Regions from separate parts of the Lacimicrobium alkaliphilum genome, predicted to be linked through region 2. Evidence: predicted binding sites of a transcription regulator. Region 2 holds the regulator's gene; each other region holds the start of a gene.

Region 1 (5,746 bases), 830 kb from region 2:
ATATTATTAGTATTAAAAACAAAAAACGCGCTGATGGCGCGTTTTTCTGTATTTTCCCGTCATTCTGGCTCTGAGGCCGGAATCTTGTTTGCTTTTAGCTGGTGTAGCTGCTGTCGGGGAAGTTTAGTCGCAGCGTTTTAAGCGCATTATCTTTCAGCTCCGGCAGGTTGAGCTGCTCATAGCATTCCACCATGATCTCCAGTGCCCTTTGTAAATGGGGGGAATCAGGGTAGTTTTCCAGCACATATTTACCCCTGTTTGCTGCAGCAACATACGCCTGCCGCTTCATATAATAACTGGCGATGGCCAGCTCATAGCGGGCCAGACGATCTTTTATAAACAGCATACGCTTTTGCGCATCGGCGGCATATTTACTGTCGGGGTACTTTTCAATCAGGCGGCGAAAATCATCAAAGGCTTCTCTGGCTTTGGTGGGGTCACGATCGGCGCGATCAATACCAACAAAGTCCTGAAACACATTGCGCCCGGCATCCATGTTAACCAACCCGCGCATATACTGTGCGTAGTCAACATCGGAATGGTTGGGGTTGAGGCGCAAAAAACGGTCTATATTGGCCAGCGCCTGGTCGGTATCCCTGATTTTATAATAAGAATAGATTAAATCCAGCTGCACCTGATGGGACAAAGGTCCGAAGGGATACCTGGAGTCCAGTGCACTCAGCGTTTCCGCTGCGGCATTAAAATTACCGGTTTCCATATTCTGTTTGGCTTTTTCATAAAGCGCATTGGGCCCCTGGTTGGCAAGGGCGATATCTTTATCTTCCGGTGAACTGGAGCAGGCCGAGAGCAACAGGCCCGCGGATAGTAATATGGCAATGGAAACAACTCTGTTATTCATATTTCTCTTATATTCACTTGATGCGATGTTATCGGTTGTATTGAGTTCGCCAGCATAGACAGCAATTCGTCTTAAAAGTGCCAGTGTTTATCAATATTCTACCTGAGTGTGGGTAGCGATGCACTAATACCCGTTACCTAAAAAGGCATCAGACCTGATTGTCACTGACAAGCCGAAAGATGATATGATAGCGGCCTTTTTTATACCCCTGAGTCTTTTGATGCAACAAACCATAGAATTACAAGCAGTCGTTCCCGACAACCTGATTGGCAAAAGACTGGATCAGGTGCTTGCTGAGGTGTTCCCCGACTATTCGCGCTCCAGAATCAAAGAATGGATACTTGCGGGCTGCGTGCGAGTGAACGACGTCGTGGTGGATAAACCCAGAGAGAAGTTACTGGGTGGTGAAGCTGTGCATATTCAGGCGCAATTGCAGGAGCAACAGCAGCACCAGGCTGAAGATATTGAACTGGATATCCAGTTTGAGGATGAGCATATTCTGGTGATTAATAAGCCCGCCAATCTGGTAGTGCACCCCGGGGCAGGTAATCAACACGGCACATTACTCAATGCGTTGCTGAATCATGTTCCGGATATTGGTGCCGTACCAAGAGCCGGAATAGTCCACCGTCTGGACAAAGACACCACCGGGCTGATGGTGGTGGCCAAAACCGTACCGGCACAAACCCATCTGGTAACACAATTGCAGGCCCGGGAAATCAGTCGCGAATATGAGGCTGTGGTTAATGGTACTATGGTTGCCGGAGGCATCATTGATGAGCCTATAGGCCGGCATGATACCAAGCGCACCAGTATGGCGGTAAGAGCCATGGGCAAACCCGCGGTTACCCATTACCGGGTTAAGCAGAAATTTCGTGCCCACACCCATCTGCGTCTGAAACTCGAAACCGGACGCACCCATCAGATTAGGGTGCATATGGCGCATTTGCATCATCCTATTGTGGGGGATCCTTTGTATGGTGGTCGCCCCAGGCCCCCAAAATCGGCCAGCGAAACATTGCGTCAGTTTTTGCGTGATTTCAGACGCCAGGCATTGCATGCAGCGCAGCTGGAACTGGCTCATCCGGTCACCGGTGAATGGCTGAGCTGGCAGGCGCCGTTGCCACAAGACATGCAATCCTTGTTGGCGATATTGGCAAAAGATACCCGGGAACATGAACAGGATTGATCCGCTGCCGCTTATCACTCCACAGTGGCCTGCACCTGCGAATGTTAAAGCCTACAGCACCACCCGCAGTGGTGGAGTCAGTCAGGGGCCATACACCAGTTTTAACCTCGGCTTACATGTAGGTGATGATGCTGAATCGGTATTGCAAAATCGCAGCCTTTTACCCCACGCTGAACAGATCGTCTGGCTGAATCAGGTACATGGCGCCAGGGTGATAGAGCTGGATAAAAATAGTGGCCAGGATCAGCAGGCCGACGCCAGTGTTACCACCCACAAGCAGGTAGCCTGTGCCGTTATGACCGCAGATTGTTTACCACTGCTGCTGTGTCATAAACAGGCCAAAGCCGTTGCTGCGGTACATTGTGGCTGGCGCGGGCTGGCGGCAGGCGTTATCGCTAACACTCTGGACACATTACCCGATATCCCAGCAAATTATCTGGCCTGGTTAGGTCCGGCAATTGGTCCGCAGGCTTTTGAAGTCGGGCAAGAAGTATTGGAGCATTTCCCCTCTCAGCAGGGCGCTTTTAACCGGGGCAAACAAGCGGGCAAGTATCTGGCTAATATTTACGCGCTGGCATCCGGTCAACTTCAACAGCTGGGTGTCAAAGATATTTACAGCGGGAATTATTGTACTTTTAGTCAGGCCGACCACTTCTTCTCTTACCGCCGGGACGGCCAGACCGGCAGAATGGCCAGTGTTATTTGCATAGCAAATTAGCTGTTCACAACCTGATTTAACCATTTGGTGCTCCATGTGGCAGTTTAAAACAATCAGGCTGTTTTTTGATCCTGCGCAAGTTTTAATCACCTCCCAAACTTGATTCATGTGACGTCTGTACCCATAAATAAAGCAACTTAGCTTTTTATACAGGTACAAATCATGCGTTTAGATAAAATGACCAGCAAGTTCCAGCTTGCCATATCCGACGCCCAGTCTCTTGCGCTGGGCAGGGACCATCAATATATCGAGCCGGCTCACCTGATGATGGCACTGCTGAATCAGGAAGGGGGCTCGGTTAAGCCGTTGATGGAGCAGACCGGTGTTAACAGTAACTCTCTTCGCTCCGCCTTATCAGAGCTGATCGAGCGTTTGCCGCAGGTGCAGGGCGTCGGCGGCGACGTGCAGTTGGGTAAAGATACTGCTGTATTGCTCAATCTTTGCGATAAAATCGCCCAGAAAAGAAAGGACGATTACATCACCTCAGAGATCTTTGTATTGGCGGCGATGCAGGACAAGGGCAAGCTTGGCGAAACGCTGCGTCAGCTTGGGCTCACTGAGCAAAAAGTTGAAAAGGCAATTGAAAAGCTTCGTGGCGGCCAGAAAGTGACCGATCCTAATGCCGAAGATGTACGCCAGGCATTGGAAAAATTTACCACCGATCTGACCGAGCGTGCAGAGCAGGGCAAGCTGGATCCGGTGATTGGCCGGGATGATGAGATTCGCCGTACCATTCAGGTATTGCAGCGTCGCACCAAGAACAACCCGGTGCTGATTGGTGAGCCCGGGGTGGGTAAAACCGCTATAGTTGAAGGGTTGGCCCAGCGCATTGTCAACGGTGAGGTGCCAGAGGGTTTAAAAGACAAAAAGGTTCTGAGCCTGGATATGGGCGCGCTGGTTGCGGGTGCTAAATACCGCGGTGAATTTGAAGAACGCCTCAAAGCGGTATTGAATGAACTGTCCAAAGAAGAGGGGCGGGTAATTCTGTTTATCGATGAATTACATACCATGGTGGGTGCCGGTAAGGGTGAAGGTGCCATGGATGCCGGCAATATGCTTAAACCAGCCTTGTCCCGTGGAGAGCTTCATTGTGTTGGTGCCACCACATTAGATGAATACCGCCAGTATATTGAAAAAGACGCCGCGCTGGAGCGAAGGTTCCAGAAGGTACTGGTGGATCAGCCGAATGTGGAGGATACCATCGCTATCCTGCGTGGTCTTAAAGAGCGCTATGAATTACACCATGCAGTAAATATCACTGACCCTGCGATAGTGGCGGCTGCCGCACTTTCTCATCGCTATATCAGTGACCGACAATTGCCGGACAAAGCCATCGACCTGATTGATGAAGCCGCTTCCAGTATTCGTCTGCAAATCGACTCCAAGCCGGAAGAAATGGATCGCCTGGAGCGCCGTATCATTCAGCTTAAACTCGAAGAGCAGGCTCTGAGCAAGGAAACCGACGACGCCAGTCATAAGCGTCTGGAGCTGATTGAGCAGGAAAGAGAACAACTGGAGCAGAAGTTCAAACAACTGGAAAAAATCTGGAATACCGAGAAATCTGCCATGCAGGGCACTCAGCATATTAAATCTGAGTTAGAGCAGGCCAAACTGGATCTGGAAATCGCCCGCCGTGCCAGTGATCTCAGTCGTATGTCTGAATTGCAATATGGACGTATTCCTGAGCTGGAACGGCGCTTAGAGCTGGCCGACGAAGCCCAGGGCCAGGAAACAACCCTGCTTAAAAATAAAGTTACCGAGACCGAAATTGCCGATGTGCTGTCGCGCTGGACCGGGATCCCGGTAGCGAAAATGCTTGAAGGTGAGCGGGATAAACTGCTGCGAATGGAGGACGCGCTGCATGACCGCGTCATAGGTCAGTCTGAGGCGGTGACCTCGGTTGCTAATGCTATACGTCGCTCCAGAGCCGGCCTTGCCGATCCTAACAGGCCAATTGGCTCCTTCCTGTTTTTAGGCCCCACAGGGGTGGGTAAAACGGAGCTGTGTAAGGCTCTGGCGGAATTTTTGTTCGACAGTGCCGATTCCATGGTGCGCATTGATATGTCCGAGTTTATGGAAAAACATTCGGTATCCCGTTTGGTTGGTGCGCCTCCGGGTTATGTGGGTTATGACGAAGGCGGTTATCTGACCGAGGCTGTCAGACGTAAGCCTTACTCTGTTATTCTTTTGGATGAAGTAGAAAAAGCCCATCCGGATGTGTTCAATATCTTATTGCAGGTTCTGGATGACGGACGATTGACCGATGGTCAGGGGCGTACGGTGGATTTTAAAAATACCGTCGTGATCATGACCTCTAACCTTGGTTCAGATGTGATTCAGGATAAGCATAAAGAAAGTCAGTACGAAGAGATGAAAGCGCTGGTGATGAACGTTGTGGTGCAACAGTTCAGACCGGAGTTTATCAACCGTATCGATGACACTGTGGTATTCCATCCGCTGGGCCATGAACAAATCAGGGAAATTGCCGAAATTCAGCTCGCTTCTCTGAAAGCCAGACTGGCAGAAAAGGGTTATCAGCTGGAACTGACTCAGAAGGCCCTGGATAAGCTCGCTGATGCCGGTTTTGATCCGGTGTACGGTGCCAGACCGCTGAAAAGGGCGATTCAGCATCAGCTTGAAAACCCACTGGCGCAAAAGCTACTGTCAGGAAATTTGCCACCGGATTCGGTAATAAAGGTGGATGCAGATGAAAACGGACTGGTATTTAGCTAAGCCGAAAAGTTGTTATGTAAAAAGCCGCATGCATGCGGCTTTCATTTTATGATTAATCTGCTTACTGAACAATTTGAGGGTAAGAAAATTCACTTTATGGTATCGTGCATGGCCTGTTTCTAGGAGGACTTAATGCCAGAAAGTAAACGTAAAGGTATTTACCTGTTACCTAATTTATTAACCACCGGTGGCCTGTTTTCAGGTTTCTATGCGGTGGTTTCTGCTATGAACGGCCATTTTGAGGCGG
Region 2 (5,746 bases):
TGGCCAGGACAGTATGGTCATCGAAGATTATTACAAGGAAGGTAAGGCCATTAATATGCGCCTGGATAAAGTCCGTAAGGCAGAAGAACTGGGCATAGCAACACACCTTAGCATCAGACAAAAAAAGCTGGTGCTTGAATTTACCCGGTCTGCACCTGAACAGGGTACGGCGCTTAAGCTGTTCTTTCAGCACCCGACACTTGAGGAAAATGATTTTCAGGTGATGTTGACCCGGGACAGTGTCGGACGTTACAGCGCAGAGCTACCCCGTGATATCTCCGGCAAGTGGCATCTTACTCTCGAACCTTTTGATCAGCAGTGGCGGATCTATCAGGTAGTCGGGTTGCCACAGCAAGAGCCCATTGTTTTTATCCCTTAACATCAGGTTGCCAGAGCGTGCATTGTTATCATTGTCATCAGGACGTTATTGAGCCTAACCGCTATATTGCTGAGGTGCTCGGGGAAAAAAGGCAGATGTGCTGCCCCGGTTGCCAGGCGGTGGCACAAGCTATCGTTGCCAATGGCCTGGACGATTATTATAAGTTTCGTACTGAACCGGCGAATAAAGCTGACGACAGTGCACTGGAACAGACGCTGAATAAACTCAGGCTGTATGATCAGCCGGAATTACAGGAAGAGTTCGTCACCACTGACGACAAACTCAGTGTCATCCAGCTTAGTATCGAGGGAATAAGTTGTGCGGCTTGCGCCTGGCTGATTGAAAAGAAGCTAAGTGTGTTAGCCGGAGTCGCTCAGGTGGGCGTCAATGCCAGTGCCAGACGGGCCCTTGTGCGCTGGGATCCGGCCAGGATTAACTTAAGCGATATTCTTGCTGCGATTGAGAAAATCGGGTATCACGCCCTGCCCTTTCAGCCACAGCAACATGAAGAGCAATTTAAACGTACCAGTCAGTCATTCCTCAAGCGAATGGGCCTGGCCGGGATAATGACCATGCAGGTTATGATGATTGCCTTTGCCTTGTATTTTGGGCTGTTTGGTAATCTTGATGACGATATTCGTCAGTTCCTGCACTGGGTCAGCCTGCTGCTGACCCTTCCGGTGGTGTTGATTTCCGGTGCCGGCTTCTACAGAGGCGCAATAAGAGCCCTGAAAGCCGCTACGGTAAATATGGATGTGCCCATCTCCATTGCTATCTGGGCGCTGTTTATTGCCAGTGCCAAAGCCACTGTACTGGAACAGGGGGAAGTGTTCTTTGAATCGGTGTGCATGTTTATCTTCTTGTTATTGATCAGCCGTTATCTTGAGCACCGATCCCGTCACCAGGCGGCGTTAATCTCCGCCAATATGAGCCAGTATGTTCCGGTTACCGCGCGCTTACTGAGCGAGGGAAAGACAACTGATTGTCTGGCCAAGATCCTCAAGGCCGGCCAGGTGGTGCTGGTGCGAAGTGGTGAAACCATTCCTGTGGATGGTGTTGTCACTCAGGGTAAAAGCTACGTGGATGAGTCCATGTTAACGGGAGAGTTTTCACCTGTGGTCAAACAAGCCGGGGATAAAGTCTATGGCGGCACCATTAATCAGCACAGCAGCCTGACACTGGAGGTGTCCCGGCCCCTTAAAGAAGCACTGGTGAATCAGATCCTGCGCTTGCAGGATCAGGCGCTGCTGAGTAAACCAGCCATTTCGCAGCTGGCCGACAAAGTAGCGCGCTATTTTGTGATGGCGGTGCTGTTAATAGCCGCCCTCACCTGGGGCTTCTGGACCTGGGTCGGAAATCCTGATGCATTCTGGATTACAGCCGCTGTGTTAGTGGCGACCTGTCCATGCGCTCTTGGGCTCGCTACCCCATCTGCCCTGACCTGTGCCATGGCCAGTCTGAACCGGCACGGATTATTGTTAAAGCGGGCGGATCTGCTTGAGACCATCACCAATATCAAGGTGCTGGCTTTTGATAAAACAGGCACCCTCACCCAGGGCCGTTTTAGTCTCAGTGCTGTGCACAATTTATCTGCTCACCCACAACAACATATTCTGTCTGTTGTCTGTGCAATAGAGCAACATTCTGAGCATCCTATCGCCCGGGCATTTGATGCCCCGACAACGGAACAGGTCAGTGATGTGGAAGTCAGGCCGGGATACGGCCTGTGCGCAACGGTTAACGGCACAGGCTACCGATTGGGGAGTGCCAGACTGATACGTAACAAGGTACCTGAAGATCTGCAGGGTTGTAATGTATTTCTGGAAAACGGAAACCAATTGCTGGCGGCCTTTACGGTGACAGACAGCCTCAGAGAGGATGCAACAGAGACGCTCAATCGGCTTAGTTCTTATGAGCGGGTTATTATCAGCGGTGATGCCGAAGAAAACGTACGCAGGATAGCCAATGAACTGACTATCGATGAGTATTATGCCCAGTGCTCTCCAGAGCAGAAGCTGCAGAAATTGCAGGCATTGCAGAAACAGGGTAAGTCGGTGATGATGATCGGAGACGGTATCAATGATACGCCGGTGATGGCTGCCGCCGATGTCTCCGTCGCCGTTGGTGGAGCCACAGATCTGGCTAAGAATGCAGCCGATATTATTCTGGTTACACCGAGTCTGGCCCTGCTGCCGGAGCTCTTTGCTATGGCCAGACTCACACGGCGCAAAATCATCCAGAATATGTGCTGGGCCTTAGGTTACAATATGGCGGTGTTGCCCCTGGCAGTGGCAGGCTATCTTACTCCCTGGATGGGGGTCATCGGCATGTCCCTGAGCTCGATACTGGTGGTAGCTAACTCTGTGCGATTATTAAATAAAGGGCCGCGTTCGTGAGCATTCTCTATATCCTGATCCCCATAGCTATCCTGCTGGTCACCCTGGCCGTGGTGGTATTTTTCTGGGCGGTTAAATCCGGCCAATTTGAAGATCTCGAACGTCACGGTACTAGCATTCTGTTTGATGAGGACAAACCAGAAGCCGATAAGGATAACAACCAAAATGAACGCTGAGTCGCTGTGGCTGGCGGCCTTGCTGATTGGCATGGCCGGCAGTGTTCATTGTGTGGCCATGTGTGGCGGTATCGTTGGTGCCCTGACCTTCTCCATTCCTGTACAAAAGTCTGCCCTGCCCTACATGTTGAGCTACCATGCCGGGCGAATCTTTAGTTACAGCATCGCCGGTGCAGTGACTGGCAGTTTGGGGGCGATATTCTCTCACCAGGTGAGTCATGGCCTGGTGGTACTGAATCTGTTCGGTGGCCTTTTTCTTATTGCGTTGGGACTCTATATCGGTGACTGGTGGAGGGGGCTGGCGATCCTTGAAAGGCTTGGTGGCAAAATCTGGAAACCGCTGGTGCCGCTGTCAAAAAAGTTTCTGCCTTTTAAGCATCCACTGGCAGCCCTGCCCTATGGCATTATCTGGGGCTGGCTACCCTGTGGCCTGGTGTATTCAACCTTATCCTGGAGCCTGGCCAGCGGCAGCGCATTCAACGGTGCGATGGTGATGGCCCTGTTCGGGCTGGGCACCCTGCCGGCGCTGATCAGTCTCGGCGTGGTCAGCCATAAGCTTAAGCCCTTACTGAGCCACAGGCTGACTAAAAAAATCATTGCCCTGTGCCTGCTGGGTTTTGGCCTGTATATGTTGTTGAACCAATTTGCGGGGCAAATTGAGACATACGTGCGATAAGACCTTAGTCTGCTGGTGAACAGTATCAAGTTAATGCTAAGCTGATACAGGAATAGTTTATTTATTGAGAGCTTTAGTCGCCTTATGAATCAGCATCGCGAATGTGCCATCAGTTGCCAGAATTGTAGTATCAGCCAGCTCTGTCTGCCGTTTACCCTGAACAGTAGTGAGCTGGACAAACTGGATAATATAATTCAGCGCAAACGGCCTTTTCAGAAAAATGACAAATTATTTCAGTCCGGTGATCCTCTGGGAAGTTTATTTGCGGTACGTTCAGGCTCGTTTAAGAGCTACGCCCTTGCCAGTGACGGAGAGGAACAGATAACGGCCTTCCATCTGCCCGGCGATATTATTGGTTTTGATTCAATCAACAACAAGGTTCACAAGACAGCCGCACAGGCATTGGAAACCTCAATGGTGTGTGAGATCCCGTTTCAGACTCTTGAGCAGTTGTCCGGCGATCTGCCACGACTGAGACAGCAGGTCATGCGAATGATGAGTAACGAAATTCAGTCGGATCAGGACATGTTGTTACTGCTGAACAAACGCACGGCCCATCAGCGACTGGCCTATTTCCTGACACAACTGGCAAATCGCTACCATCAGCGTGGATTCTCTGCCACTCAGTTCAGGCTCAGTATGACCCGGGCTGAGATTGGTAACTATCTGGGACTGACAGTAGAAACCATCAGTCGACTGCTTACCCGCTTTCAGAAGCTGGGTATGATCCAGGTGGATGGTAAGTTTATTACGCTGTTAAAGCCGGAATTACTTAAAGAAGCATTAGAAAGTCCGGTATTAGCTGGTAAAGATTAGCAGGCAGGGTTACTAAACCTTGATCTGAAACAAAAATGACTCCGTTTTTTACCTGATAGATTGGAAAAAAAGTTAGATTGTACATAGGCTTATAACATCTTTACTGAAAAGGGACAGAAGATGGTCAATTACAAGAAACTGTTGGTTGTTATCGATCCGACGACGGAAAAACAAAAAGCGCTGAATCGGGCCCTGTTAATCGCACAAAAGACCGGTGCCAGTATTACGGCCTTTCTGTCTATCTATGATTTTTCCTACGAAATGACCACCATGTTATCGGTTGATGAGCGTGAAACCATGCGCCAGGCCGTGGTGGATGACAGAACTGAATGGCTGACGGAACTGGTCAACGCTCAGGTAAAAGACAAGGATATCGCCATTGATGCCAAGGTGGTCTGGCATAACCGCCCTTATGAGAGCATCATCTATGAGGTGATCGACAACCATTATGATTTGGTTGTTAAGGGCACTCATGAGCATGGTGGCCTGAAATCGGTCATTTTCACGCCTACTGACTGGCATCTGATGCGTAAAGCACCTGTACCTGTATTGTTAGTTAAAGAACATGACTGGCCCGAACAAGGTAACATTCTTGCTGCGGTCAATGTGGGCACAGAGGATAAGGATCACCAGTCACTGAACCAGCAGGTGACCCATACAGCCCTGGCGTTTGCCCGAACCCTCAAGGGCCAGGTTAATCTGGTTAATTCCTACCCCGGTACGCCGGTAAATATTGCCGTAGAGATCCCTGAGTTTGATCCTTCCGATTTTAATGAATCGGTGAAAAAGCATCATATCGAGTCTATGCAGACATTTGCCAGCACCCACGGCGTGGCAGATGAACACTGTTTCGTCAAAGAAGGTCTGCCGGAAGACGTGATCCCTTCCATTGCCAAAAAGATCGATGCTGAGCTTGTGGTGCTTGGCACTGTTGGCCGTCATGGTATTTCTGCGGCGCTGATTGGCAACACTGCCGAGCATGTTATTGATGCACTGGATTGCGATGTATTGACCCTGAAACCGGAAGGCTTTATCAGTCCGATGCAAAAATAAGGGCTCTGTCATTGGCGCAGAAGGCATATCCTGCTGAGCTGAAAGCGGCGCAATACTGGGCCGAGCTGACAGACAGCAGGTTTTCAATTTTAGGTATTCGCTTCGGACTGGACTCGCTGGTTGGGCTGGTACCTTTTTTGGGTGATGCAATTATGCTATTGCCTGCACTGAGAATATTCTGGCTGGGCAGACAATTGGGCGTACCCTTTAGTATGCAGACACGTATGCTGTTCAATATTCTCCTCGATCT
Region 3 (5,746 bases), 1.4 Mb from region 2:
TGCGTTCAATGTGCTGGTTCTGGACACACCAAGGCTTTGCGCCAACTCACGGGATGAGGGCAGTTTATCGCCTGCTTTCAGCCGCCCATGGTCGATTAAGTGACGCAACTGTAATTCAATCTGACGATAACGGGGCTGGGAAGCATCAGGTTCAAGGCTCAGGCTAAGACTGGCGGCTGCACTCATCTGGTATCTTAAAAAATTACAAATCTGGATATTTTTATTATAACCAGTTCAGGTAGATTGCCCAGAACGCCATATCATTTAATCATCAGGAAGCACAGCCATGAGTCATAGTTCAGACGCACCCTCAGCAAAAACACAGGTCAAACGGGGCAGAAAAAGAGCCTGTTACGAGCCACAGCGGGTCAGGCAGATTATTGATGCCAGTTTGCTTTGCCATGTCAGTCAGAGTATCCATGGTCAGCCTGTTGTCACCCCGACCTGTCACTGGCGCGATGGCGACAGACTCTACTGGCATGGCCATGCTAAAGCCCGCAATGTCAGTGATGGCAGAGCGGTATGTATCAATATCTGTCAGCTAAATGGCCTGGTGCTGGCCCGTTCGGCATTCCATCATTCGGTAAACTATCAGTCTGTCACACTGTTCGGCACTCCTGAACTGGTGAGCGATCGGGAAGAAAAGCTATACCAGCTTGAGCGCTTTGTGGATAAAGTCTCACCGGGACGCTGGTCACAATTACGGCCGGTTACTGAGCAGGAGCTGATGCTGACTGCCATCGCCTGGGTCCCGATCAGTGAGGCCTCAGTTAAAATGCGCGACGAGCCGCCCATAGATGATGAAGCCGATTATAACTGGCCTGTCTGGGCCGGAGTGCTGCCTTTGGAGCGAACCTGGGGCAAGGCGCAGGCGGACCCGAGGCTGAGGGGTAGCGAATGGATTGAACCCGTTGCTCCCGATTCACGCTAACCCGTAAAAAAGCACCCATCGAACAGAAACATAAAAAGCAGACATCCGGCAAAACCCTTCTATAGTTAAAATCTATACTCAGAAATAAACGCCGGGAGTGAGGCTGTGCGATGTTTATCTGCCCTATTGTTTTTTGTGTTACTTATTCTTAGTCACTCCCTTGCAGCCGCAGACTGGAGTATTACCGAAATTCAGTATCAGAAAGGCAAGCTGGATGCGCCCGGATTTGCCGGGGGCGGCGACGCCGACACCAATATCATCACCTTCCAGCACGCCAGCGGCTGGGCGTATGGCGACAACTTCTTCTTTATGGATCATCTGGACGACGATAATGCTGACGGCTTTAATGATCAGGACTGGTATGGCGAGTGGTACAGCAATTTTAGCCTTGGCAAAATAACCAAGAAGTCGGTGGGAGCCGGTCCGGTTAAAGATATTGGCCTGTTAATGGGTTTTAACTGGGCAGCCGATGCCAAGGTCACCAAGTACCTACCCGGTATACGTCTGTCCTGGGATCTGCCCGGATTTGCTTTTTTTAATTCTGACTTAACTGCCTATATTGATGACAGTGCAGGCATCGTACAGGGAGGCGCTCCGGCCGAGAGCAATAGCTGGATGCTGGATCTCAACTGGGCTTACCCCTTTTCAATCGGTGAACAGGACTTTTCCATCGAAGGGCATATGGAATATATCGCCTCCCGGGACAATGAGTTTGGCGCTGAGGTATCCCACTGGATTCTGGCCCAGCCGCAAATAAGATGGGATATGGGCAAAGCCCTGTTTGATGTCAAAGGACGGCTGTTCGCTGGTGTTGAACTACAATACTGGCAAAACAAACTTGGCGATGCCGGTACCGATGAAAAAGCTATACAGCTGTTAGTTGTGGCCCGACTTTAACAATATACAGGAGTACACAGCATGTCGCTCTGTAACAAACTTCTGCCCATAATCGTCTTAGTTATTGGCCTTGGCTGTTTACCAAAAAGCCTGGCTGATGATTTTGTGGTCGGTGTCGAAAATCTGCACTATTACCCTCACTTCAGCGATAAAGGTGGCGAATATGAAGGTTTTGCCCGCGCCGTTCTGGATGCCTTTGCCAAAGAATATAAGCATAAGTTCAGCTATGAAGCACGCCCCGTTGCCCGGCTGCATGATGAATTTCTCAACCGTGGAAAGTTTGATTTTAAATACCCCGATAACCGTTATTGGCAGGCCGATATCAAACAGGGCAAAAATGTTATCTATAGTGAGCCAGTGGTGGCCTATATCGACGGGGTGATGGTGCTACCGGCTAAAAAGGGCAAGGGTGAAGAGCATCTTAAAACCCTCGGCACTATCCGCGGTTTTACACCCTGGACTTATATGCAGCAAATCGAAGCAGGAACCATACGCGTCCAGGAAAGCTCTGATTTTGAACGTCTGCTGAAAATGGCTATAAACAGCCGTATTGATGGCGCCTACCTAAATATTGATGTGGCCAGGTATCAGCTTCAGACCACTATTGAGGATAAAAATGCGCTGGTTTTCGATGACAGCCTGCCCTTTACCAAAGACAACTATCACCTTTCTACCCTCAAACATGGCGAGGTTATTCAACAATTTAACCGTTTCCTGAGCGAAAACCGTGATCTGATCGACAAGCTGAAACAGGATTATGGCCTGGCCGTCGATTAATACCAGTTGTTATAGCACCAAACTACGGACCTTTACCCATCTCTCGCAGAAGCGCTGGGAGTGATTACACCAATTCCAGTGTCTCTGCGATGAGAATCTCTTTCGTGTGGTTCCTGGTACAGAGCCATGCCGAAGTGCGACTAAAAACCCCTGCTCCGATAAAATTCCTTGCGCTGGATCAAATAATATTTATAATTTCAGAAATTACTGAAACTTTTGAATATCACTATGACACTCTCTCCCTCCCTCTCTTCTTTTGTTATGCACTTCGGTGAAATGGGCAGTCGCTGGGGCTTTAACCGTACCGTGGGACAGATGTATGCGCTGCTGGTAGTTAGCGAGCAGCCCTTAAGTGCCAATGATATTGCCGAATCCTTGTCCATTTCCCGTGGCAACGTGAGTATGGGCCTTAAGGAACTGCAATCCTGGCAACTGGTGAAGGTCAGCCATCAGCCTGGTGATCGCAAAGAGTATTTTAAGGCCCTGGGCAGCATCTGGGATATGGCTAAAAAAGTGATAGAAGAGCGACGTAAGCGGGAGATTGACCCAACCCTTTCGCTGCTGCGCACTATTTTACTCGACGGCACCGAGCAGAAGGATTCTGAACATGCCCGCCAGCGTTTGCAGGAGATTCATGATCTGCTGGAGTCATTAACTAAGTGGAGCAATGAACTGCAACGCCTCAGCCCGGATAATCTCAATACCCTGCTCAAACTCAGCTCCGGGGTCGGCAAAGTGCTGGATATGAAAGATAAATTTATCACCAGGGATGCTGGTTCAGAAGGAGAGCGCTGATGGAAGACGTACTATTACTGTCAAGACTGCAATTTGCCACGACCATCAGTTTCCATATTTTGTTTCCCACTATCACTATTGCTCTGTGCTGGTTTCTGGCCTATTTCAAAATACGCTTCGATCTCTCCGGCGACCCGGTGTGGATGCGGGTGTATCGCTTCTGGGTCAAAATATTCGCGTTGAGCTTCGCACTGGGGGTCGTTTCCGGTATTACCATGTCATTTCAGTTTGGTACCAACTGGCCGGGCTATATGGAGAAAGTCGGTAATATCGCCGGGCCGCTGCTTGGCTACGAAGTGCTGACCGCCTTTTTTCTCGAAGCAACCTTTCTCGGCATTATGCTGTTCGGCCAGGGGCGGGTACCTAACTGGGTACACACTCTGGCCACACTGATGGTGGCTGTGGGTACCTCTCTTTCTGCCTTTTGGATCCTGGCGCTGAATTCCTGGATGCAGACTCCGGCCGGTTTCGAGATGCGCGATGGTGTGGCCCATGTTACTGACTGGTGGGCGGTGATCTTTAACCCCTCGTTTCCTTATCGCCTTGTGCATATGCTGCTGGCCTCTATGCTTACTGCGAGCTTTCTGGTGGCGGGGCTGTCAGCCTATCGCCTGCTACGAGGTGATAGCAAAAAAGCACCGCGGATTGCTCTGAAGTCAGCGCTTTATGCCGCGGCACTGGTGACCCCGTTACAGATTTTTGTCGGTGACCTGCATGGTCTCAATACCCTTGAGCATCAGCCACAAAAAGTCGCGGCCATGGAAGGGGTGTGGGAAACTGAGCGCGGCGCACCATTGTTACTCTTCGCCATTCCCGATGAAAACAGCCGCAGCAATCAATTTGAAATCGGCATTCCCAAGGGGGCCAGCCTGATTCTGACCCATGATCCAGAAGGGAAGATTCAGGGCCTGAATGACTTTGTCGGTGAACACCCGCCGGTTAAGCCCGTATTTTTGGCTTCAGGTTAATGGTCGGCATCGGGCTTCTGATGCTGACACTGGCCTGGCTGGGTAGCTGGCAGTTATGGCGGCATAACCGGCTCTCGCCGATACTGCTTAAGTCTGCCTTTGCCATGACCTTTTCCGGCTGGGTTGCCACCCTGGCTGGCTGGTATGTAACCGAAATTGGCCGCCAGCCCTGGCTTGTCAGTGGCGTACTCAGGACCGCCGATGCCGTGACAGATGTGGCCCCGGACAATGTGCTGCTGACCTTTTGTTTATATCTGAGCCTCTATGCAGTGTTGTTGGTGGTGTATATCCGCACCTTGTTGCGTCTGGCCCGTAAGGCCACCGAGGTGGAAGAGATTAGTAGCTATCAGACGGATAAGAAAACTCACAACGCACCACTGGCACAAGGAGAACGCTGATGTTTGCCGATCAAACTCTGCCTTATATTTTTGTCGGCCTGATGGGACTGGCGGTATTGCTGTACGTCATCCTGGATGGCTATGATCTGGGTGTGGGGATTCTGCTGCCCCTTAACAATGAGTCCCACAGCGACAAAATGATCGCCTCTATTGGCCCGTTCTGGGACGCCAATGAGACCTGGCTGGTATTAGCCGTTGGTGTGCTCTTTATCGCCTTCCCGGCTGCACATTCTCTGGTGCTGAAGGAACTTTATCTGCCCGCCACCTTCATGTTGCTGGGCTTAATTCTGCGCGGGGTAGCATTCGATTTTCGCGCTAAGGTCAAACCGGCCCGCAAAGGCATCTGGGATAAGGCATTCAAATTTGGTTCATTACTGGCGGCCTTTATGCAGGGGTATATGCTGGGTAGTTATATTATGGGCTTTGAGCAAAGTATTCAGGCGCTGGGCTTCGCGCTGCTTAGCGGTGTCGGAGTGACCGCCGCCTACTGCTTTATCGGAGCATGCTGGCTGATTATGAAAACCGAAGGCAGCTTGCAGCAAAAATCCGTGCATTGGGCCAAAACCTGCGTCTGGTTGTGCTTTGCCGGGGTACTGGGAGTCTGCATAGTCAACCCACTGATCAATGAGCTGGTATGGCAGCGCTGGACCAGCCTGCCCCAGGCGTTGTTTATCTGGCCCATTCCGTTTGTCAGCCTGAGTCTGTTCGCCCTGTGCCATTCGGTACTGCGGCGCCTGCCCTTAAAAGATGATGCCGGTTGCTGGCTGCCCTTTATTCTCGCCTTACTGATCTTTTTGTCCTGTTATCAGGGGCTCGCGGTGAGTTTCTTTCCCTACATTGTGCCGGGTAAGATGGATATCTTCGAGGCTGCCAGTGCGCCCGAGTCACTGCGGTTCATTCTGATGGGTGCATTGATTGTAGTGCCCTGCATTCTCGCCTATACCGTCTTCTCGTACCGGGTATTCTGGGGCAAGGCCACA

What was found. Region 2 encodes FNR, which switches genes on or off when oxygen is low (the NO sensors DNR and NnrR bind a similar motif). Its sites were predicted from a motif close to TTGATCTAGATCAA; they were not measured.
Region 1: clpB (ATP-dependent chaperone ClpB) is a predicted target of FNR. The motif match lies at 2,832-2,845, and genes of this name have one in related genera.
Region 3: AT746_RS03550 (GbsR/MarR family transcriptional regulator) is a predicted target of FNR. The motif match lies at 2,774-2,787, and genes of this name have one in related genera.

The regions. Positions count from the first base shown of each region.
Region 1 is NZ_CP013650.1:2,953,623-2,959,368, reverse strand. It holds gene AT746_RS13405 (outer membrane protein assembly factor BamD) at 95-859, opposite strand; gene rluD (23S rRNA pseudouridine(1911/1915/1917) synthase RluD) at 1,080-2,048, shown strand; gene pgeF (peptidoglycan editing factor PgeF) at 2,035-2,766, shown strand; gene clpB (ATP-dependent chaperone ClpB) at 2,929-5,499, shown strand; gene pssA (CDP-diacylglycerol--serine O-phosphatidyltransferase) at 5,632-5,746, shown strand, end outside.
Region 2 is NZ_CP013650.1:2,121,341-2,127,086, forward strand. It holds gene AT746_RS09665 (FixH family protein) at 1-379, shown strand, start outside; gene AT746_RS09670 (heavy metal translocating P-type ATPase) at 397-2,775, shown strand; gene ccoS (cbb3-type cytochrome oxidase assembly protein CcoS) at 2,772-2,951, shown strand; gene AT746_RS09680 (sulfite exporter TauE/SafE family protein) at 2,941-3,627, shown strand; gene fnr (fumarate/nitrate reduction transcriptional regulator Fnr) at 3,712-4,443, shown strand; gene uspE (universal stress protein UspE) at 4,564-5,496, shown strand; gene AT746_RS09695 (DUF4112 domain-containing protein) at 5,508-5,746, shown strand, end outside.
Region 3 is NZ_CP013650.1:747,377-753,122, reverse strand. It holds gene AT746_RS03570 (PLP-dependent aminotransferase family protein) at 1-186, opposite strand, end outside; gene AT746_RS03565 (pyridoxamine 5'-phosphate oxidase family protein) at 287-931, shown strand; gene AT746_RS03560 (nucleoside-binding protein) at 1,037-1,828, shown strand; gene AT746_RS03555 (substrate-binding periplasmic protein) at 1,850-2,605, shown strand; gene AT746_RS03550 (GbsR/MarR family transcriptional regulator) at 2,834-3,400, shown strand; partial or broken gene AT746_RS03545 (cytochrome ubiquinol oxidase subunit I) at 3,400-4,766, shown strand; gene cydB (cytochrome d ubiquinol oxidase subunit II) at 4,766-5,746, shown strand, end outside.